DNA from 3 places in the Cellvibrio sp. PSBB023 genome. Region 2 is predicted to be linked to each of the others. Evidence: predicted binding sites of a transcription regulator. Region 2 holds the regulator's gene; each other region holds the start of a gene.
What was found. The regulator sigma-54, encoded in region 2, starts transcription at its own class of promoters, with help from an activator protein. The targets are predictions, from matches to a motif close to TGGCACANNNNTTGCNNT.
Positions count from the first base shown of each region.

Region 1 (3,151 bases), 1.3 Mb from region 2:
CAGTGGTACCGAGCGGATGGGGAATACATTCAAGCGGAAGTAGAGATCCTCGCGAAAGGTGCCATTTTCCACCCCTTGTTTCAGGTCGCGATTGGTTGCGGTGATTACGCGTACATCAACCTTGCGGGTAATGGATTCACCCACACGCTCAAACTCGCCATCCTGTAATACCCGCAGTAATTTTCCCTGCAATGCCAGCGGTAGCTCGCTCACTTCATCGAGAAACAAGGTGCCGCCATCGGCGACTTCAAAGCGGCCCATACGCGCGCAGACGGCGCCGGAAAAGGCGCCGCGCACATGGCCAAAAAACTCGCTTTCAAATAATTCTGGCGGAATCGCGGCGCAATTTACTCGAATTAAAGGGCGTTGGTTGCGATCACTGACGCGATGGATAGCGCGGGCGATTAGTTCTTTACCAGTGCCCGACTCGCCGGTCACTAATACAGTGGCCACCGTTGGGGCAACCAATTGGATTTGGTAGTTGATTTGCTGCACGGCAGGGCTAGTGCCCACAATAGCCTGTGAGCTAAAGGTATCGCTGATTTCCTGTTGCAGATAAGCATTTTCAAGTTCCAGCTTGTGTTTGAGCTGCTCCACTTGTTCCAGTGCCAAACGCAGCGCTTCCATGGTGGCATGTAGTTTGGTTTGCGCAGTTTTGCGCTCCGAGACATCGCGAAAAATAACCACTGCACCCACGCGTTTGCCCTGATCAAAGATCGGTGTACTGGTGTATTCCACCGGTACCGGGTGACCGTCGCGCCGCCAAAATACTTCATCCTCCACGCGTCGCACACTGCCATCGCGAAACGCGGCGAAAATAGGGCAATCTTGTGCACAGTAGTCGGTGCCGTCGTTGTGGCTGTGGTGAATCGCAAGGTGGATGTTGTTGCCAATCAATTCTTCGGCTTTCCAGCCCAGGATTCGCTCTGCAGCGGGGTTGACGAAGGTGGCGCGGCCTTCGGCATCCACGCCGTAGATGCCTTCACCGGCGGCACTCAGGATCAATTGGTTCTGCTGTTCAAATTGTTGAAAGACCGGCGGTATAGCTGGTAATTGGGTCATGTCATTCACTGGAATTTGCTCCCTATGCGTGGCTTAACCAATCACAACGAAAAATCGTGCCAAGTCCAACGATACTTCGTTGTCCACGACATATCGTTGTGTATTTACTAGTGCACAAGAATATTAAGTCCTTATAAATCAATCAGTTGAAAATAATAATCTGGAGTGGCACAGCTATCGCAATAGGTAATTGGTCGTTAGTAACAGGCAAGCTATGACGTTTGTGGCGCTGATAGGGGCGCTTCAAAACCATGCAGCTTCGCCCGTAAATGCACCGTCTTATTGTTCAATCACCCTGAGGATAGCCCTATGAAAAAGCACGATGTTGTAGAAGCCATTGTGATCGCCAAGCAAAAAATGAATCTCACCTGGGAGGGAATTGCAGCCAGTATCGGCATGTCGCCAGTCTGGACGACATCTGTCTGCCTTGGCATGAACAGCGCGCCGGCAGATAAAGCAGAAGCCCTGTGCAAGCTGATGGATTTACCCGAGGCCGCCAAGCTTGCGCTTATGCAATGCCCGAGCAAAAGTTGGGAACATAGCATTCCGCAAGATCCCTTGATTTATCGCCTCTATGAAATGATTGGTGTGTACGGCCCAACCATTAAAGAAATTATTCACGAAAAATTTGGCGACGGCATTATGAGTGCGATCGATTTTTCTATGGATATTGGCAAAGAGGAAAATCCAAAAGGCGATCGCGTTATTATCCATCTCAACGGTAAATTCTTGCCTTACAAAGCTTGGTAGTGGATGTGATGTTTTACGCACCACAAGCACAGGAGGTGACTTGTGGTGACGGCTGTAAACAACATTCAGGAAAGTCTTGCCAGCAGTGAGGTAAGTACAAGACCTTACGCGATTGATCTCAGCAAGCCGCAAGTTGGATGTGATTAGGTCCGTTTTGTTATTCAAATAAAGTTGTTATAGCCAGGATAAAAATCATCCTGCCGGCAAGGGTAATGTTCCATCTACCAAAAAAGTGTCGAGGCTAAATCGAATGACTTCTGCTCTGTCCCGTTGTTTAAACGCAACTTCATTGGCACTGACTTCACACAGCCAGGCCGTCATTTCTTTTGGACGTTTTTGTGTAAAAGCTGAAGGTGTAAATAAGCCAATACAGGTGCCTTGTTGTGGGTCGCGCGCAGAAGGGTATTCAAAGACAGCTACATTTGCAGTACGCATTGCTGTGCCCAACTGTTGGGTTGCGGCATAGTTTTGTGGATGAGTGAGTGTGTTCAGAAATTGATTAAAGGGTGCAGAGTGCAATTGAATGGCGTGATTCGATTGGTAATCTGCACTAAATAGTGTGTGCTCGGTGCGGATGGTATTTTTGATTGGGCTGGCATCGATCGAGTACCAGAAGACAAATCGATAGTAAGCCGATTCGGCTAGCGTGGTGTGTGTATTGCTGCCACCGTAAAAAATGCCCGGTTCATGGATGCGGCCGAAACGGGAACCCCATTTCAGTGGTGGGTAGCGAAAAGGGGTTTTTAATAAGTAGTGAAAACCTTCAGTGGTAAATGGATGGGTCGGCTTGGTTATTTCAAGCATCTCTTCAAGCAGTGCTTGTTCTTCCAGGGTATCCACATAACCCAGGGTAGCAATTTGTTCCTGGCTCTCAACTAAACGGTAAACTGTGCCCGCAAGGGGTTTAATCTGCTGCGTTCCCTTGCAGTCCTCCCATATCATCAAACTTTACCCCGGATAGCATCCACAAATTGCATAACCTGTATCAACCCCTGGATGCTCTCCATTTGTTTGGCGGGAATGCCGCCAGTCACTTTATTGGGGTTGTGCATAAAGTGTTTGATCCAGTCTTTATCGCCCCCGGTCAACGCAAAAAGCGCGCGGGCGATACGGATCACGAGCAGCGCCAGTTCGCCCTGCTTGGATTTAGGGTCGAGTGCCGGGTTTTGTTTAAGGCGGCTCACAGCCGTGCGGTGGATTCCCAATACAGCGGCCAACTCAGCTTGTTTTAACCCGAGCTGGTCGGCGGCATTCAATACCGCTTTGGCGAGTACCGATGCTGGATCCGGGCTGGTTTGTGCAAGTGCTGACATGGTGAACCTCTATCGTTAAACGATGT
Region 1 is NZ_CP019799.1:3,447,573-3,450,723, forward strand. It holds gene B0D95_RS14920 (sigma-54-dependent Fis family transcriptional regulator) at 1-1,062, opposite strand, end outside; gene cynS (cyanase) at 1,372-1,812, shown strand; gene B0D95_RS14930 (RES family NAD+ phosphorylase) at 2,005-2,754, opposite strand; gene B0D95_RS14935 (XRE family transcriptional regulator) at 2,754-3,125, opposite strand.
Region 1: cynS (cyanase) is a predicted target of sigma-54. The motif match lies at 1,229-1,246, and genes of this name have one in related genera.

Region 2 (3,151 bases):
AGTTCCAGGGCGCGTTTTTTACTGCCGCCTTCGATACCACACAGCGTGCGGCCAGGGCTGATAAGAGTTTGAATTTGCATGGCTAGGGTGATTACCAGGAATCTCACAATGTTGAATGCAGCGGGCCACTGGGGCCGCTGCATAGCGTGGGTTAACGATGGCTGCGCATCTTCTCTTTGTGTTTAATCAGTTGGCGATCCAATTTATCGGCCAGAGAATCAATCGCAGCATACAAGTCCTCATGGGTAGCATCGGCAAATAAATCTTTACCGCTGACATGAATAGTGGCTTCTGCTTTTTGAATTAATTTATCGACAGAGAGGATGACATGCGTACTGGTAATGCGATCGTGGTGGTGGCTTAAGCGCTCGATTTTGCTACTGACATAGTCTCTTAGCGAATCGGTAACTTCCAGATGATGACCACTGATATTTATTTGCATAGATACTTCCTCTCGATAGAAACAAAATGGTTGTGGTTACCACAACCCAACAGCTCATCCATGATTTTTCTTCCGAATTTCGTATTTATAGGGCTAGGAATTAAATTGTTTTACGCTCGTTGGAGGGCGGAATATTCAGCGATTCGCGATATTTCGCAATGGTCCGACGAGCTACTTGTATTCCCTGCTCGGCGAGCAGGTCGGTAATCTTGCTGTCACTCAACGGTTTTTTGGGGTTCTCGGCGCTCACCAATTTTTTGATGATGGCGCGAATTGCCGTTGAGGAACATTCGCCACCACTGTCAGTACTCACGTGGCTGGAGAAAAAATACTTCAGCTCGAAGATTCCCTGTGGGGTATGCATGTATTTCTGGGTAGTCACGCGCGAGATAGTGGATTCGTGCATCTCTACAATTTCTGCAATATCGTGCAGCACCAGTGGTTTCATCGCCTCGGGGCCGTAATCAAGAAAGCCACGTTGTTTTTCCACAATACAGCTTGCTACTTTGAGTAGGGTTTCATTGCGGCTCTGCAAACTTTTCAGGAACCAGCGGGCTTCTTGCAGGTTATCTTTGAGAAACGTGTTATCGCTACTTGAATCGGCACGCTTCACCATGGAAGCGTAGTTGGAATTGATCCGCAGGCGTGGTGCTATCTCCGGGTTCAGTTCAACAATCCAGCGGCCATCGCGTTTTTCTACAAATACATCCGGTACTACATATTCGGTATCACCACTGGCGATAATATCGCCCGGGCGCGGGTTCAGGCTTTGAATAAGAGCGATTGCCTGACTTAATTCCGCCTCTTTCAATTTGGTACGCCGCATTAATTGACGGTAGTCGCGGCTTCCCAGCAAGGGCAAATACTGTTTGGCGATCAGCTTTGCTGAATCCAAAAAAGGTGTTTTCGGGTCGAATTGCTGCAGTTGCACCAATAAACATTCCGAGAGATTCTGGCTGCAAACGCCACAGGGATCAAACTGCTGTAAGCGGTGTTGAACGGCCTCAACTTCATCCAGCTCCAGCTCTTCAAAATCACCGCGCATGCCTTCAAATATTTCTTCAAGGGTGATGGAAAGCATGCCGCTGGGCTCAACTGCGTCGATGATCGCCATAGCCAGAACCCGGTCGCGATCAGACATGGGTGTCAGGTTGAGTTGCCACATCAGGTGATCGTAGAGTGAATCGGTTACTGCGCGACGGCTTTCAAAGTCACTGTCTTCGTTGTCGTAATTGCTGGAATTTCCGGTGGATGAGGTTTGGTAAACATCGTCCCAACTGGTGTCTACAGGCAGGTCGCTGGGGATTGAATCGCTCCAGTCGCCGCTGTCGGCACTAAAACTCTCACCTTCACCATAGACATCGTTATCGCCAAAGGATTCCCCATCAGTAAAGCCTTCGCTGTCACCAAAGCTTTCGGTTTCGCTATAGCCGGGCTCGTTGAAGTTGTCGCTGGTCGCTGAGGAGAAGTTATCGCTTGCGCTAAAGTCCGCGCTATTGTCGGTGCCGGATTCAGCGGCAATTTCCTGTTGGCGGGTGTAGTCAATCTTGTCTTGTTCGCTGCCTTCGTAATCGGTGCTGCTGGCTGATGAGTCAAAGCTCTCTTCAACTTCAAGCATCGGGTTGGATTCGAGGGCTTCCTGAATCTCCTGTTGTAGATCCAGTGTGGACAGTTGCAGAAGGCGAATTGCCTGTTGCAATTGGGGGGTCATTGTCAGCTGTTGGCCGAGTTTAAGCTGGAGAGATTGTTTCATTGTTGTAGCAACAAACCCTTATAACGCGGGATGGAAAACATCTGTTAGGTGGAGTTTAGTCAGGGTTTGCGCCGCAAGCAACATCTGTAAGCAAGCTTTATGCCTAGAGTATAAAGAAACTTAAATGTCAAGCTGTTTGTTGGTGGGATTTCATCACAGCCGGAAGTGTTCGCCCAGGTAAACCTCGCGGACTTTGCTATTGCTGAGGACAGTATCAGCATCGCCCTCCGCAATAATATGACCTTCGCTGACTATGTAGGCGGTTTCGCAGATATCCAGGGTTTCACGCACATTGTGATCCGTAATCAATACGCCGATGCCGCGGTCTTTGAGGTGTCGGACAATCTCTTTGATGTCATTTACGGAAATGGGGTCTACCCCGGCGAAGGGTTCATCAAGCAGGATGAACTTGGGGTCAGTTGCCAGCGCGCGCGCAATTTCTACGCGACGGCGTTCACCGCCAGAGAGGGCCATGCCCAAGCTATCGCGAATGTGGGTGATATGAAACTCATTGAGTAGTGCCTCCAGTTTTTCAAGGCGTGTTTCGCGGCTCAGGTCTTTGCGGGTCTCGAGGATCGCCATAATGTTATCGGCGACGGTGAGTTTGCGAAAAATAGAAGCTTCCTGCGGCAAATAACCAATTCCGGCGCGGGCGCGGCCATGGATGGGGAGTTGGGTAATATCGCGATCATCAATCAGTACGCTGCCATTGTCCGCTGGTACCAGACCGGCAATCATATAAAAGCAGGTGGTTTTTCCGGCGCCGTTAGGGCCCAGTAAGCCAACAATGTGACCGCTTTCTACGGTGATTGATACATCGATAACGACTTTGCGTTTTTTGTAGCTTTTGGCGAGGTGGCGTGCGTGCAAACTAGGCATAGGAATCAGTTATCGGTGGCAGTGGATGAGGAAGCTTGTGGCTCTGCTGGTCTGGCAGTTTTTGGGGGGATAACAAT
Region 2 is NZ_CP019799.1:2,115,567-2,118,717, reverse strand. It holds gene ptsN (PTS IIA-like nitrogen regulatory protein PtsN) at 1-80, opposite strand, end outside; gene hpf (ribosome hibernation-promoting factor, HPF/YfiA family) at 152-442, opposite strand; gene B0D95_RS09390 (RNA polymerase factor sigma-54) at 543-2,195, opposite strand; gene lptB (LPS export ABC transporter ATP-binding protein) at 2,349-3,074, opposite strand; gene lptA (lipopolysaccharide transport periplasmic protein LptA) at 3,080-3,151, opposite strand, start outside.

Region 3 (3,151 bases), 1.1 Mb from region 2:
TGCCAGTCTGCGGTTTTTCACTCAGGGCGCGGTCATGGGGTGTTTCTATGCCGTGCACAACGGCATTGCGCAATAATTGAATGCATATCTCTTTGAGTTGTTGCGCGTAATCTGCTGCCAGCGCAATCTCGCTCAAGCCGCTCACCACCAATTGCACCCGCTTACCATTGCGCAGCGCGATATGTTGTACAAAATCATGCAGGTGATCCCAACCATCGTTGCGACGGCTGCCGGTGATATGTTGGTTATTCAACGAGCGCGGTGCCTGCGCAGACACCAGTGTAAATTGCCCGAGCCGCGCAGTGAGTTGCTGCACTTGCCGTGTGTCATTGATCAGCTTATCCAACTGTTCCGCCAGCGTCGCATAATCATGGCCGGTCAAATCCTGTTTGTTGCGCAACTGTGCGAGGCTGTCTTCCATGCGATGGGCGGCGTTTTCAAAAAAATCCAATTTGAGCGATGCAGCTTCACCTTTGAAATGATGAAGCTCACGAAAAATAGCGACGGCTTTATCGCGCACAGCCTGTGTCGTTTTGGTTGGCTGCTGCAAAATGCCATGAATGCGCGTAAAACACTGAAAGCTGTTGTTGATAAATTCGTTCAGCAGTTGCGGGTGAGTGTGCAGCAAGCTGGTGAGCATCTGCAATTGCGCATCGTTATGTTGACGACTGTCGCGCAGCGCCTGCGCCAGAGTGACTTGCGCAGAAATATCCTGCACCGTCACTAACACATGGGAAATAGCGCGTTCCTGATAGACGCGCGCAAAGGTAAATTGCAGATATTTTTCACACAGGTCGCCATTGGCCTGCACGCTATTCACAGCCACCTTGTTGAGCGGGTTCAAATCGCCAATCAATTTTTCTTTAATCGCTGGATCAAACAACAGCTCAACATACTGGCGAGCTGTTTCAGCCAGGGATAGATCAAGGGATGGCACAGTAGAGAGAACACTAGAGGGAGCAACAGATGAGGCGATAGCAGGATTGATAATGGATTCAAGCAACGCGTGAAAGGATTTACCAGCAACGGCTGACATGCCAAGAATATGAGGTAATTTGGCAGAGTATTGTTCACCAATTATCAGTTGGTGATCAATCAGAAACAGGCCTTCATTCACTGTGTCCAAAATCTCTGTGGTTTCCCGTCGCGCTTTTTCGATAACCACATCGCTGTCGCGTAACTGACGAACAAAGTGCAACAAAATAAACAAAAAATTCACAATGGCCAAACTGATGCCGATGGTTTGGATTAACCGCAAGCGTTTTGCCTTGGAGGCGGCCACTTCCTCCAAGCTGAGGGTGAGGTCATTCATGGAGTCCAGAATCGGCAAGTTATGCAAACGCGCCATGGCCACAGCGGCCGCCAACGCGTTTTCCACCTCGGGCGTTAACTCGCCGTCCGGCTTCTTGGTCGCGGCACTGGCAATTAATTGATCCACGGCATTTTTGTAGGGACGCCATAATTGTGAAGTGTTGTGTAGCGCATCGCGCCCGGCGCGATTCATCACCGCATCCAGAATGACTGTTGCATTGCCGGCGCCGCGCACGGGGCCACCCTGAATAAACGCTTGCAATGTGTCATCGAACAGGGTTTTGCTCAGCAACAATTCATCGTAGGCGGCGTTGAAGGCGGCAGGATCGGTGCGTGAACTGTCCAATACAAACAAGGTTTTTGCCATGCGCTGCGACAACATGCGCTGGCGACCAGCAAGGTTCACCCCTACCGCATCGCCGGCAATTTCAAATGAGATATAAAAATTCAGCAGCAATACCGAAGCATCCAGCAATAAAAACAATGCAACGGAAATTAAAATGCCACGGTATTTACCGTAATCGAATTGCAACGAGGTCGACATACATCACGCCCTGATGACCAAGAATTGCAGCCTTGTGCAAGCTGCCGGGCGCTCCAGATTTGCCCTCCACTACTCCCGCGCTATGGCGCTTATTGCACTAGTTATAGCGAAAGCTGTGCCAAGGCAGAATTAACGGCAACGGCTCATGGGCGGTTATTCCATGCGCTGTGCACGACAGCCAGTGCACACACCCGGATACACAGCGGTATAGGCTTGGTGCACTGACTGAATAATGCGCACCGCTTTGGATCTTTTTTGCGACCGCAGTACGGCCTCATCGCTATTATTTTTCGTCTTGTTGCTGCAAGGCCCACATTTGTGCGTAGCGGCCATGCAATTCCAATAATTGGCTGTGGGTGCCCTGCTCAATAACGCAGCCTTTATCCATCACCACAATTTGGTCGGCATCCACAATGGTGGATAATCGGTGCGCAATCACCAAGGTAGTATGCCCTGTTGCTACTTCGCGCATGGCTTCCAGAATAGCGCTTTCAGATTGCGAATCCAGTGCGCTGGTGGCCTCGTCAAAAATTAAAATGGGCGCGCCTTTTAATAATACTCGCGCAATGGCGATGCGTTGTTTTTCGCCGCCGGATACTTTTAAACCGCGCTCGCCCACCAGGGTTTGATCGCCCTGCGGCAAACTGCTGATGAAATGTTCCAGGTGCGCCATTTTTATCGCCCGTGTAATTTGTTCATCGCTGGCCTGCGGATTGCCGTAGGCGATATTGGCGCGAATGCTGGTATTAAATAACACCGTGTCTTGCGGCACTATGGCGATGGCACGGCGCAAACTGTCGAGCGTCACGCGGCGAATATCCTGCCCGTCAATTTCAATACTGCCGGATTGAATATCGTAAAAGCGATACAACAAACGCGCGAGCGTACTCTTACCGGCGCCCGAAGAGCCCACAATCGCCACTTTGCTGCCCGCGGGAATATGCAAATTAAATTGCTGCACTATCGGACGCTCGGGGTGATAACCAAAACCCACATCGCGCCAGTGAATATCGCCGCGCGCAATAGCGAGTGGTTGGGCATCCCCGGCATCCTGAATACTCGCGTCACGTTTTAGCAACGCCAGCATATTTTCCAAATCCGTCAGCGAGCGACGAATTTCGCGGTAGACAAACCCGAGAAAGTTGAGCGGAATAAACAGTTGGATCATGTAGGCATTGATCATCGCCAAATCGCCCAGGGTCATTTCTTTATTCAACACACTTTGCGCGGCCATCCACATCATGGCGGTAATTGCCAGGGCGATAATCAGTGCTTGCCCGGAGTTGAGCGCCAGTA
Region 3 is NZ_CP019799.1:3,181,207-3,184,357, forward strand. It holds gene B0D95_RS13850 (type IV pili methyl-accepting chemotaxis transducer N-terminal domain-containing protein) at 1-1,855, opposite strand, end outside; gene B0D95_RS13855 (ABC transporter ATP-binding protein/permease) at 2,139-3,151, opposite strand, start outside.
Region 3: B0D95_RS13850 (type IV pili methyl-accepting chemotaxis transducer N-terminal domain-containing protein) is a predicted target of sigma-54. The motif match lies at 1,959-1,976, and genes of this name have one in related genera.